DNA from 2 places in the Clostridium tanneri genome. Region 1 is predicted to be linked to the other one. Evidence: a T-box and tRNA genes for the amino acid it is inferred to sense, from the RefSeq annotation. Region 1 holds a T-box; the other holds one or more tRNA genes.

Evidence for each region. The T-box of region 1 lies ahead of proS (proline--tRNA ligase). A T-box ahead of a tRNA ligase gene usually reads a tRNA of that ligase, here a tRNA-Pro.
Region 2: it encodes a tRNA-Pro, which carries the amino acid that the T-box ahead of proS (proline--tRNA ligase) is inferred to sense. The anticodon was not compared.

What each region holds. Positions count from the first base shown of each region.
Region 1 covers NZ_JARUJP010000002.1:86,666-93,636, forward strand. Annotated here, with positions in the region: gene pepV (dipeptidase PepV) at 1-91, opposite strand, end outside; gene proS (proline--tRNA ligase) at 175-1,611, opposite strand; T-box leader at 1,702-1,925, opposite strand; gene P8V03_RS02680 (DedA family protein) at 2,053-2,676, opposite strand; gene P8V03_RS02685 (ABC transporter permease) at 2,706-4,658, opposite strand; gene P8V03_RS02690 (ABC transporter ATP-binding protein) at 4,645-5,457, opposite strand; gene P8V03_RS02695 (sensor histidine kinase) at 5,572-6,627, opposite strand; gene P8V03_RS02700 (response regulator transcription factor) at 6,653-6,971, opposite strand, start outside.
Region 2 covers NZ_JARUJP010000011.1:81,520-88,490, reverse strand. Annotated here, with positions in the region: gene spoVG (septation regulator SpoVG) at 50-343, opposite strand; gene purR (pur operon repressor) at 445-1,260, opposite strand; gene murC (UDP-N-acetylmuramate--L-alanine ligase) at 1,487-2,872, shown strand; gene P8V03_RS10920 (hypothetical protein) at 2,945-3,259, shown strand; tRNA gene P8V03_RS10915 (tRNA-Pro) at 3,393-3,468, shown strand; gene P8V03_RS10910 ([Fe-Fe] hydrogenase large subunit C-terminal domain-containing protein) at 3,635-4,981, shown strand; gene P8V03_RS10905 (HAD family hydrolase) at 5,085-5,738, shown strand; gene P8V03_RS10900 (hypothetical protein) at 5,872-6,276, shown strand; gene P8V03_RS10895 (ABC-F family ATP-binding cassette domain-containing protein) at 6,368-6,971, opposite strand, start outside.

The sequences.
Region 1 (6,971 bases):
CTTCCTCTTCAACACTTTTTATCTTTACAAGGTCCTGTGTAGATTTTATTATTTCTTCTCTTAGCTCCTCAATTCTTTCATTTAGTTCCATAAAACTACCCCCTAGCTTTTTACTATATAAAAGTTTTATTTTCTCAGAAAATACGCCATAGTAAAAACTATGACGTTTGGATTTTAATATGCTCTTCCCCAGTAAACTAATTGCTTAGCTTCTTTTCCACAGCAAATACATTTATCTGAAACATGCTCTTGATCAAATGGCATACATCTAGATGTTGCTCCTGTTTTCTCTCTGATGCTATCCTCACAATTTCTATCTCCACACCACATTGCTTTAATGAAACCTGGTTTATTTTCAATAGTATCCTTAAACTCTTCCATAGTAGTTGCTACATAAGTTTTTTCATCTCTTCTTCTTGTAGCTTCTTCTAACATTGAGTTGTGAATAGCGTCTAGCAACTCTTGAACTTTTGTTTCAAGCTCATCTAATGAAACCATTATTTTTTCTCTATTGTCTCTTCTTACTAATACTGCCTGATTTTTTTCTATATCTTTTGGACCGATTTCTATTCTTAGTGGAATACCTTTCATTTCATATTCACTAAACTTCCAACCTGGCATCTTATCACTGTCATCAAGTTTCACTCTTGCAACCTTAGCTAATCTTTCTTTTAACTCTGCTGCCTTTTCAAGTACTCCTTCTTTATGTTGTGCAACAGGAATAATTATTACTTGAGTTGGTGCAATTCTTGGTGGTAATTTAAAACCACTGTCATCACCATGAACCATTATTATTGCACCAATTAATCTTGTGGTTACTGCCCATGTAGTATAATGTGGATATTCTAACTTTCCGTTTCTGTCTGAGAATTTTATATCAAATGCCTTTGAGAAGTTTTGACCAAGGTAGTGTGAAGTACCTGCTTGTAGTGCTTTTCCATCGTACATTAAGCTTTCTATTGTGTAAGTATCATCTGCACCAGCAAACTTCTCTTTTTCAGTCTTTTTACCCATAACTACTGGCATTGCTAACATGTCTTCACATAATCTAGAATACATATTTAATATTTTAAGTGCATGGCCTTCAGCTTCATTCTTTGTTTCATGAATTGTGTGTCCCTCTTGCCATAAGAATTCTGTTGTTCTTAAGAAAGGTCTAGTTGTCTTTTCCCATCTTACTACTGAGCACCATTGGTTATATAACTTTGGTAAATCCTTATAAGATTGCACGATCTTAGCATAGTGTTCACAGAATAGTGTTTCTGATGTTGGACGAACACATAATCTTTCCGCTAATTCATCATCTCCACCATGAGTTACCCATGCAACTTCAGGTGCAAATCCTTCAACGTGGTCTTTTTCTTTTTGCAATAAATTTTCTGGTATAAACATTGGCATAGAAACATTTTCGTGTCCATACTCTTTGAGTTTTGTATCTACATATTTTTGTATGTTTTCCCAAATTGCATATCCATTAGGACGAATAATCATACATCCCTTAATACTTGAGTAGTCAGCTAACTCTGCTTTTTTAACGATATCAGTATACCACTGTGCAAAGTCTACATCCCTAGGTGTTATCTGTTCTACCAGTTTCTTTTCTTTTTCCATTTCTAATCCTCCTAATAAACTTATGTACTTGACATTAACATTTTTGACACTTTTTATAATTTTTAGCAATAAAAAAAGCCCCTAATCCCTAAAAGGGACCGAAGCTAAATCGGCGGTACCACCCTGATTAATATATTCATAGTTTAAATATATTCACTCTTAATTCTTAACGGTAATTATCCGCTGTATCCTACTACTACTTCAGTACAGAACTCCGAGGCAGGTTCAAAATCAAACTTTTAGGAAACTCTCACCTTACATTCCCTCTCTTTGAAAAGCTAAAAATTTTTACTAATCCTCTTCTTTGTATTTATAATATTTTTACTTTTTAAACTTATTTTATATAATAAAATATAAAAACTTAATTGTCAAGGCTATAAGTTAGTAAATATTTGAATTTTTATCTTAATCCTCTTTTTTCATACTCTTGTAGCCAGTACTCTATTGTTTCACCTTAATTTTTTGTCTTCTTTTTGAAATCCATATCGTAGCAAAAACAATGGTAGATAATCCGATACCAGTGTATGTGATATTAGAGTATATATCCATAAATCTCAAAACTTCCTCCCAGGACTCTCCAAGTGAAGCTCCGGCCCAAACTAACATGATATTCCATATTAGCGTTCCCGCTATTGTTAGCGGTAAAAATACTCTAAATTTCATATTAGATATACCAGCTGGGATTGAAATCAAACTTCGGATCAAAGGAATCATTCTACAGAAGAAAATAGTAAGATAACCGTAACGATTAAACCAGTTATTTGCTTTATGAACATCTTCAATTCTTACTCGTAGTATATGTCCCCATCGACCTATTATCTTTTCTAATCTATCAATGTTAAGCAGGCGTCCTATTCCATAAAGGATAACAGCACCAGCAGTAGACCCGGCTGTTGCATATGCTACTACCCCTAGAATTGTCATTTCTGTCCGTGTAGTCATAAATCCTCCAAAGGTAAGAATGACTTCTGAAGGAATCGGCGGAAAAACATTTTCTAAGGCTATTAAAAGAAATGTACCAAAGTAACCGAAGTTCTCCATTAGTTGTGTAATCCAATCTTTCATATTATTATCCTCTCATTTTCTTAAGTTTATTATCTAACCCAAGCATTTACTTGGTTATTATAAATAGTCCTTGCAAATACAAAATATAATAACTGTAGAGCAAGATAAATTAATGATATTACTATAAAATATCCTGACAAATTATCTCCTAACAAGTTACTTAATGATTTTATTGCAAATATAGAATGGCTTAATGCCACTACAAAAGGCAGCAGAAACATGATTGCGCTTTGAGTGCCTACTACTCTTTTTATTTCGTCATTGGATATCCCCATTTTCCTTAAAGACATAAATTCATGTCTATCATTTTGTATCTCACTGTAAATTTTAAAATATAGTATGCTGCTAGTTGAAATAAAGAATAGTATAGATATGAAGGTTCCAATAAATAACAAAAGCGACATACTTCTTATAATAGGTAAATATTTTGCCACTCTTTCTGTAAAAGAATTTTTACTGTTATCTGGAAACATTTTTTCTATCTCCTTTACTGCCTCAGAAGCATTCATCCAATCTTTTATGTTATATCCGTAGTAAACCAACTTCTTTTCATTAGGAACCTTTGTAACAATTTTATTAAAAACCTCATCATTCACCACAGCAGTATTGGTGTTCTTGTTATCGTCGTTTATTATTCCCCCACTTATTTCATTCTTTATCTTTAACTTTAATTCTTCACTGTTAGTAGTTAGAGTCAAATATTCACTATCATCAATAAAGTATTTACTTCCCATTCTTCCTGTAATATCATAGGTGTGTATTAACACTTCTCCATTTTGTAGCCATATTTGTTTTTTTCTTAACTGGGAGGCCATCAAATTATAGTCTGAGTTAGACATTATATAAAAATCTCTTTTATTATTAGTTACACTTGAAGTTTCTCTTTCTTTATTTGCAGCTTCTATTAGCATAATTCTATTTTTATATTCTATTTCATGACCATAAGCTTTTATTGTTTTTTCTATTTCTTCAGGTGATATTACACTATGAGAGTTTAATCCCCTTTCAACTATATTAAAGTCTTGTGGAAAGTTCTGCTCTATGCTCCCTATAATGTTTTTTTGTATAGAATATACACTTACAGAAGCCGTTAAGGTAACAGCACTAAGAATAGATGCAATAAAAAGAATGTTAGCATTATCCCTTAATTTATATATAATTTGAGATAAGGTTATAATGTTTATTCCTTTATAATAAATCGCCTTGTTAACCTTAAGTTTATTAGTAAAAAATACAGTAAACTGAGAGTATAGAAGATAGGTTCCTATAATAACTAAGATTAAAATAGGTAACATAGTTAACACTATAGCTGCACCAGAATATGCAGCCAAAATATAGCCTGCAGCAATAAGTATTATAGAAAATATAGCTTTAAATTTAGAGAATTTAGGTACAGGTTTAGGCAGTCTATCTCCTTTTAATAGCTCAATTATATTGTTGCTTTTTATTTTATAGCTCACTATAAAACTAATACCTTGAAATAATATGATAAAGACTATTAGTGTTATAATGAGGGCTTTAGTAGATATTATAAGGGGTATTTCTATATCTAATGCTAAAAGGACAGTGATTGTCATAAAAAATAGTTTAGAAAAGATTATTCCTAAAAGAAGGCCTGTAACTATCGCTGCAGTAGATACAATAACATTTTCTAGCATTACATAACTTCTTATCTGACCCTTTGTTAGTCCAAACATTGAAAGAAGTCCAAATTCCTTTTCTCTGGATTTTAGAAAACTTGAAATTGAGTACATTGTAAATACCATAGTAAATATAACTATTACGACCTCGCATAAAAACATAGTTTGTGATGCCATAGCTCCCATGCTTCCCATGATATCCACACTTTCCACTTGGGGATTGGATATAAAATTAGCAAAAATAAAAAATATCATTACTACTAGAGTATTGCTTAAATAATACATTACATATTTATTTAAATTCCCTTTAATATTCTTAAATACAATATTACTTAAGGTCATTATAATTCCCTCCTATATTCCCGCCCTGTATAGAATAGTTATCAGTTGTTCTACCTCCTATTAGTGAAAGTGAGTCTATAATTTCCTTAAAGAAAACCTGTCGTTTACCCCCATTCACTATCTCTAAAAAATATTTTCCATCCTTAATCATAACAATCCTCTGACAAAAACTTGCTGTAAAAGGATCATGAGTGACCATCATGATAGTAGCTTTCTTTTGTTCGTTCAAGTTTCTTAAAGCTTCCATCACATCCTGTGAAGCCTTAGAGTCCAGATTTCCTGTAGGTTCATCAGCCAAAATTATAGAAGGATTGTGAATTAAAGCCCTAGCACAAGCTGCCCTTTGCTGCTGTCCACCTGATACCTCATAAGGCCTTTTTAGAAGGATATCTTTTATATTTAAAACTTCTGCAATATCCTGTACTCTTTTCTCTATCTCCTTTACTCCTACCTTATCTAACACCAGTGGAAGTATTATATTTTCTTCTATGGATAGAGAATCTAAAAGGTTAAAATCCTGAAATATAAATCCTAGTTGCTTCCTTCTAAAGAAAGCAACTTCTTTTTCCCTTAGTTTTGCTGGATTTATTTCACTTATTAACAGTTCACCAGTGGATGGTGTATCTATAGTTGCTAAGATATTTAAAAGAGTAGTTTTTCCACTTCCTGAAGGTCCCATTACTCCTACGAACTCTCCTTCTTCTATACTAATACTAAATTTATCAAGAGCTTTAACTTGCATTGTACCTCTGTTATCTCCATATATTTTTGTTATATTTTTAGCCTCTAATACTGGCATCATCATCATTCCTCTCTAATGTTTATTATCTATAAATACATTATAAAAAAAATAGAGAAATCCATGTATCGATTTCTCTTACAAATGACATTTTAATCTTACAATGTTGAAAGATTAAAGCCTAAATAAATTTTTTTGTTTATAGAATACTATAGAAAACTTAGTCCATTGTCCTTCTTTAGATTCTACTATTAATTCATGCCCAAGTTTATCACATATTCTTTTAGATAAATACATCCCCACACCAGTAGACTCTGAAGTCTTTCTACCATTCTTACCTGTAAAAAAAGCCTGAAATACTCTTCCTAAATCCTCTTTAGGTATACCAATTCCTTCATCAGTAACGGATAAAACTACTTTTGATTCCTTTTCTTTAATCTCAAAGCTTATATATTTATTTTCCTTTTTAACTTCTTTGGAATACTTTATTGCATTAACTAATATTTGATTTATTACAAAATAAGTCCACTTTTTATCTGTCTCTACGACTACACTGTTGTCTCCTATAATTTTAGGAAAGATAGAATTCCGAATTAATGACTTTTTATTATCGTTAACTACTTTTCGTACCACTGCTATTATATCTATACTTTCTACTTTGAAATCTAAGTTAAATTCATTAAGCCTTGCATGATTAAGCATCATTTCGATTCCATGAGATATTTTTTCGTTTTCTTCACCTATACTGTTAAATAACTCTCTAAATTCCTCTTTTTTTTGATCCTGCAATATAAGATTAATAACAGATACAGGTGTTTTCATTTGATGCACCCATTGATTTATAAAATATATGTATTCTTTATGCCTATCTTCATATTCAGATATTTTTTGGCTATTAACTTTATATATTTTTGATAAGACTTCTGCATAAGTTCTCTGCTCCCTAGTTCTAGCATCATCAATATTTAATAAATAATTAATATTCTCACTTGATTCAAGCATATTATAAAGCTGATTATAAAAGTGGCTCTTCCTATAATAGTCATATGCCAAAAAAGCTATATAAATTATTATAGATATCAATAATGGATATAGTATATTTTCCACCTTTGGATACTCCTTAGAATTTATAACTATAGTCAAGTACATAATTATAATAGTTAAAAAGATTCCTGAGAAATATATTATTGTGTAAGCTATTCTATCTTTTAAAAAATCCTTTAACTTCAATCAATCCACCTGCCCATACCTTTTGTTACCTGCTCCAATTAGCTACCAATCTATATCCCTGACCTCTTTTGGTTTCAATAGCATCTTTAATTTCTATATCTTCAAGCCTTTTTCTAAGTCGTGTAATATTAACGGATAACGTATTATCATCAACAAAATCAGTATCATTCCAGAGAACCTCAAGTAAAGTCTCCCTTGATACAATCTTATCTACGTTCCTTATCAGCGTATATAATAATTGAAATTCTTTTTTACTAAGTTCTATCCTTTTCCTATTAAACTCTACAATATTTTGATTTATGTGTAAAAATAATCCTCTTACTTCATAAACCTCACTACTATTT
Region 2 (6,971 bases), on a different contig from region 1:
CTGTTAATAATCTAAAAATAATAAAAAGGAGTAATTTTACTCCTTTTTATTATTCTTCTTCTACTCTGTCATCAGAAACAGTTTCTTCATTTTTTACTTTTTCATATTCTTCTAAAATTGCTTGTTGTATCTTTTCTCTTGTTTGAGTGTTGATTGGATGTGCAATGTCTTTAAATTCTCCGTCTGGAGTTTTTCTACTTGGCATTGCTATAAAAAGCCCATTTTGACCTTCTATAACCTTTATATCGTGAACTACGAATTCATTATCAAAGGTTACTGAAACTATAGCTTTCATCTTGCCTTCTGCGGCAATCTTTCTAACTCTAACGTCTGTAATTTGCATATAAAATCCACCTCCAAGATGCTTATGTATATAATATTCTCTAAATTTTATATTTTTCCTTCTTGCTTTTCAAAAAAACAATAAATTTTTTGAAAATTTTATTATTTGAACATTTCTGAAGGAAATAATAGCGCTTCTCCCTTTTCGTCAATACCCTTGAAGTCTACAATTGACACATAGTCCTCAACTAACTTTTTAGGAGTTTCTACATTATCTATCAGTACTCCAATTCCTAAAAGCTCACTTTCAAACTCCTTTAAAAGATCTATTATGCCCATAGCGGTTCCTCCCGCTTTCATGAAGTCATCTATGAATATGCACTTGCTTCCCTTATTCATAGCTTTTTTAGATAAAGACATAGTTTGAATCCTACCAGTAGAACCGGATACATAATTTATACTTAGTGTAGAACCTTCTGTAACTTTTGTTTCTCTCCTAACCACTACGAGCTGTACACCTAACATCTTTGCTACTTCATAGGCTAACGGAATCCCCTTTGTTTCAACAGTAACCACATAGTCTACATTTTTATCATTGAAGGCTGATGCTAATATTACCCCAGCTGTATGAATTATTTGAGGGTTAAACATTATATCTGTCATGTATAGAAAATTCCCTGGTATTATTCTTTCTCTATTTTTCAAAATAATACATAGTCTTTCAGCAAATTCCTTAATTTTTTCTCCAGATAATCCACATATATATTTTACTCCACCAGCGGCACCTGATATAGTTTCCACTCTCCCCATGGAAAGTTTCATCAAAATATCCTTGATTACAACTAAATCTTCGCTTATGGTAGATTTTGCAGCATTGAACATATCTGTAAAATTATTAAGATTTATCACCTTATTAGGATTTTCTATTAAAATCTTTGTTATAGTTGCCACTCTTTGATTTCTACTAAATTTCTCCATTACATCACCTATCTATATTAAATTTACGAATATTCTTTCTAAAACTATATGTTATTATTCATATTCTATGATAAAACCAATACATAATCAATACTTAATTATTAATAATTAGTAGATTACAAGATTAAGATACTAAAATAAAATTATGTAAATGTGTTTTTTTGATTCATTTTTGTATATAATTATTAAATGAGATAAATTTGATTAATACAGGGAGATGATTTTATTGTCATTTGATTTTATAAAAGATAGAAACAAGAAAATCCACTTTATAGGAATAGGTGGAATTAGTATGAGCGGATTAGCTGAAATTCTATTAGAACAAAACTTCAAAGTATCTGGCTCTGATATGAAAGCTTCTGCCATAACAGATACCTTAAAACAAAATGGCGCTCAAATTAATATAGGTCAATCAGGAGATAATATAACTGAAGATATCGACTTAGTAGTATATACTGCTGCAATATCCGAAGATAACCCTGAACTTTTAAGGGCAAAGGAATTAAATGTTCCAACTATAACAAGAGCAGAATTTTTAGGATATATAATGAAGGGTCACAAATATAATGTAGCGATTTCAGGGACTCATGGAAAAACTACTACTACTTCTATGGTGTCTCATATATGTTTGAATGCAGAACTAGATCCTACAATACTTGTTGGAGGACAATTAGATATTATAAATGGTAATGTACGTCCAGGTAATAGTGATTACTTTATAACTGAAGCTTGTGAATATAAAGGCTCCTTCTTAAAGTTTTTCCCTTATATAGGTGTGATACTAAATATTGATGCAGACCATCTAGATTATTATAAGGATATAAATGATATTGAAAATGCCTTTGCAAACTTTTCTAAACTTATCCCTACAAATGGATACCTAATAGGTTATGCTGATGATATGAGAGTAAATAATATTGTATCTCATGCTAAATGCAACACACTAACCTATGGAATAGATGCTGGAGAAATAAGAGCTAAAAATATAGTGTTTAATGAAAATGGATGTGCTTATTTTGATGCATATAAGGAAAGTGAGAGAATTTTATCTGTGCAACTAAATGTTCCTGGTAAACATAATGTTCTAAATGCTTTAGCAAGTATATGCACTGCTCTTAGCTTAGATATTCCTAAAAACAACATTGTTAAGGGACTGGAAAGTTTTAATGGTACCCACAGAAGATTTGAAATAAAAGGTACAAAAAATAATGTTACAGTTATAGATGATTATGCACATCACCCAACAGAAATAAAAGCTACATTAAGTGCAGCTAAAAACTATCCTCACAAAAAGATGTTTTGCGTGTTTCAACCTCACACATATTCAAGAACTCTAAATCTATTTGATGAGTTCGTTGAAGCTTTTGATGATGCAGACGAAGTTATTCTTGCAGATATATATGCTGCAAGAGAGAAAGATACTGGAGTAGTAAGTTCTAGTATGTTAGCAGACAAAATAAAACAAAGAGAAGTAAAATGCTGTAACTTTGATAACTTTGATGAAATCGTATCTCACTTACGTAAAAACGTAGAGGCTGGAGACATAGTCTTAACTGTAGGTGCAGGAGATGTCTATAAAATAGGTGAAATGTATCTAGACCAAGATAATTAAAAAATATAAATATGTGTAAAATCCTCCAACATGGCAATAATATAATTGATAACCTGTTGGAGGTGTTTTACTATGAGAAACTTTTTAATATCTGCTGCTGTAGATATAGTTCTAATCTTAGTTTCATACTTTTTCTTTAGAAAAATAATAAGTGGTCCTACAAGACACAGACTTTATGAGAAATTTTTTAGTTCTTTTGCTAAATTTATAATTTATGTCTTTCTAGTTACAATAGCTATAACTGGTCTTACTGCTCTTATACTCTATAGAACCTGGTTTATAGCCTATATAAATATAATAGCCCCTGCATTAGTATCTATACTGGTAGGTTTTCTTATATCTACAGTGCCTACTAAAGGAGCCGGGGATGACAAGGCTAAAGAATAATTTTATGTCTATATAAAGCTGACACCTTAAGGTTTTATTGCTGTCAGCTTTATATATTATATTTTAAAATTTCACACAAAAATATAATTAACACTTGACTTATCCCATTATATTACATATAATTAAATTGTAACGGGGTGTGGCGCAGATGGGAGCGCGCGTGGTTTGGGACCATGAGGTCGCAGGTTCAATCCCTGTCACCCCGACCAAAAGGACAAGATTATCTTGTCCTTTTTTCATATAATTTTAACATAACCATATCCAAGATTATCCGAATTAAATTTTAATTTTAGGGCAACTTATATTTAACAGCGGCATAGTACAAAATACCATTTTACTCTAAATCTTCCGAGGAACGTTAAGAGGAGTGTTAAGATGAAGGCAAAATATAGCGATTTGTTTAAGAGTATAGTAAATGCTTATTATGAAGGTAATTTTGAAGAAAAGGTAAAAGAAATTCTTTCACAGGAATCTGTGGATAAGGAATCTCTCAGTAGAGTTATATCCTCCCTTTGCGGAACAGGTATAACTTATAGTGACAACTTTGTAGAAGAACTGAAAGAAGCAATAAGCTCATATGAAACTAATCACAAAATAGTAAACAAAATCAAGCATTGTTCTATGGATTGTGTGGATGTAAATGGTGAGACCATGTGCCAAAAATCCTGTCCCTTTAATGCAATTTTTATAGATACTGAAAAGAATACAAGTGTAATTGATAATGACAAATGTACAGACTGCGGTTTTTGCGTAGAGGCATGCCCAACAGGGGGAATACTGGATAGAGTAGAATTTATACCACTACTAGAACTGCTTAAAGGTGGTCACCCTGTAATAGCTGCAGTTGCTCCAGCCATTATTGGTCAATTTGGAGATATGATTACTATTGATCAACTAAGAGCCGCTTTTAAAAAAATAGGCTTTACAGATATGATAGAAGTAGCATTTTTTGCAGATATGCTTACTTTAAAAGAAGCAGTAGAATTCGACCACTTTGTAAAGAAACGTGAAGACCTAATGATAACCTCCTGTTGCTGTCCTATGTGGGTAGGTATGCTTAAGAGAGTATATAATGACTTAGTAAGATATGTTTCACCTTCTGTATCCCCAATGATTGCATCGGGAAGAGTAATGAAAGAGTTAAATCCCGACTGTAAAGTTGTATTTATTGGACCTTGTGTTGCTAAAAAAGCAGAAGCTAAGGAAAAAGATCTTTTAGGCGATATAGATTTTGTTCTTACTTTTGCAGAGGTAAAAGATATATTTGAATCATTAAATATTAATCCTGCAGAGCTAGATGAAGATTCTTCTACAGAATATGCTTCAAGGGGTGGAAGGCTTTATGCTCGTACCGGTGGTGTATCTACCGCTGTAACTGAAGCAGTAGAAAGACTATTTCCTGAAAAGTATCAACTTATAAGAACAGTTCAAGCAAATGGTGTAAAAGAATGTAGAGCAATACTTGAAAAAGCTAAAAATGGAGATATAGATGCTAATTTTATTGAAGGAATGGGCTGTATAGGCGGCTGTGTTGGTGGTCCTAAAGCTATTTTACCTCGTGAAAAAGGTAAAGAGCATGTAGATCACTTAGCTGATAACTCCTCTATTAAGGTATCTGTAGATAGCGACTGTATGAATAAAATTCTAAGTGATATAGGAATTGAATCTATAGAAGACTTCAAAGATGAAAAAAAGATAGAAATATTTGAAAGAAAATTTTAGTATTAGTAATACATACCAATACTTATATAGACAGCACCTAATTTAAAATGAGGTGCTGTTTTATTTGTTTCTTTAATGTTATACTAGAAAATGGGGTGATATAATGCTAAAAAATATTAAAGGTGCTATATTTGATATGGATGGAACACTTATCGACTCTATGTGGGTATGGACTAAGGTAGATGAGGAATATCTGGAAAAAAGGAATATAAAGTTACCTGATAATCTAAAAGAAGAAATAGAGCATATGAGTTTTTCAGAAGTTGCTCAATACTTTAAAAATAGATTTGATCTTCCTGACAGTATAGAAGAAATTCAAAGTGAATGGAATCATATGGCTATACATCACTATACTCATGATGTGAAACTAAAAGCCGGTGCAAAAGAATTTTTATCCCTTTTAAAATCCAAAGGAATAAAAATAGGACTAGCTACCAGCAATTGCAAACTTCTTATAGAAATTGCTTTGAAGAATAATGATATATATCACTTTTTTGATTCTATAAGTACTACTGATGAAGTTACAAGAGGAAAAGACTTTCCGGATATATACCTGCTTGCTGCTAAAAAGCTTAACTTACAGCCTGAAGAATGTGCGGTGTTTGAAGACATCCTTCCTGCTGTTAAAGGAGCGAAGTCAGCAGGTATGGTAGTTATAGGTGTCCATGATCTATACTCTGAGTATCAAAAACAAGATATAATAAATCATGCTGATATGTATATTTCCGAGTATAATGAGCTAACAAAAGCGGTTTAACTTAAAATAATCGAGTATGAAGCAGATAACAGTCTTATCTACCTTCTACTCGATTATTTTATTAATTGACAGTTTTTATAGTTGTATTGAATATACTGTTATTAAATAATATTATCTGGGGGCGGTATGTGACATGTTAACCTTTTTATTTATAGTATTAGTAGTTGCAGCCTTATGTGCATCTTATTACTTTACAAATAAAATGTCAGCTCAAAGAAAACAGATTTTGCTTCTAAAATATCAAAATAACAACCTGAAGCAATTAACAAAAGCAGATAAAAAAGTAACCATAGAGTATATGTATCCAACAACCAACAAAGGCATTGTTAAGAAAAAATGTGAACTGTTAATGTCTCCTCTTCTTAACTCCCCGTCGCTAAATTTATTAAAAGAAGACATGCTTATTGAAATACATGATAGTGGGAAAATTAATAATCAGGTATGGTACGAAGTATCTATAAGCTCTAACGATAGAACTAATTCGAAAGGTTGGATAAAGGAAGACTTTGTAAGCCTTTGTGATGAAAGTAATCCATAAACCTAAAAAAGTGACAAGAAACATATAGATTTTCTTGTCACTTTCATTATTATAATAGACTATAATCACTTACATAAATTCAAGTGATGCTTTATACTATCTTAGTTGTCCATTGCTCACAATCCCAGATATCTGTAACTACATCTCTATAAAACTCTGGTTCGTGACAAACTAGTAAAATACTTCCCTTATATTCCTTTAATGCTCTTTTTAACTCTTCCTTTGCATCAACATCTAGATGGTTGGTAGGCTCATCCAGAATCAAAATATTGGTTTCCCTATTTAATATCTTACATAGTCTTACCTTAGCTTGCTCGCCACCACTAAGAACCACTATTTTGCTCTCTATCTGCTTCGTAGTAAGACCACACTTTGCTAGAGCAGCTCTTATTTCATATTGAGTAAATGATGGGAACTCACTCCACACTTCTTCTATACAAGTATTATAGTTAGATTCTTTTATTTCCTGCTGAAAATATCCTATATACTGGTAATCTCCAAGTTCTGCCTTTCCTGATAAAGGCTTTAACTCCCCCATAAGACTTTTTAAAAGAGTAGTCTTACCAAGACCATTAGCACCTACTAAAGCAATCTTATCTCCTCTTTCCATTGTTAAGTTCAATGGTTTAGAAAGCGGTTCATCATATCCTATTACTAGGTCTGTAGTCTCAAATATAAGCTTACCAGATGCTCTA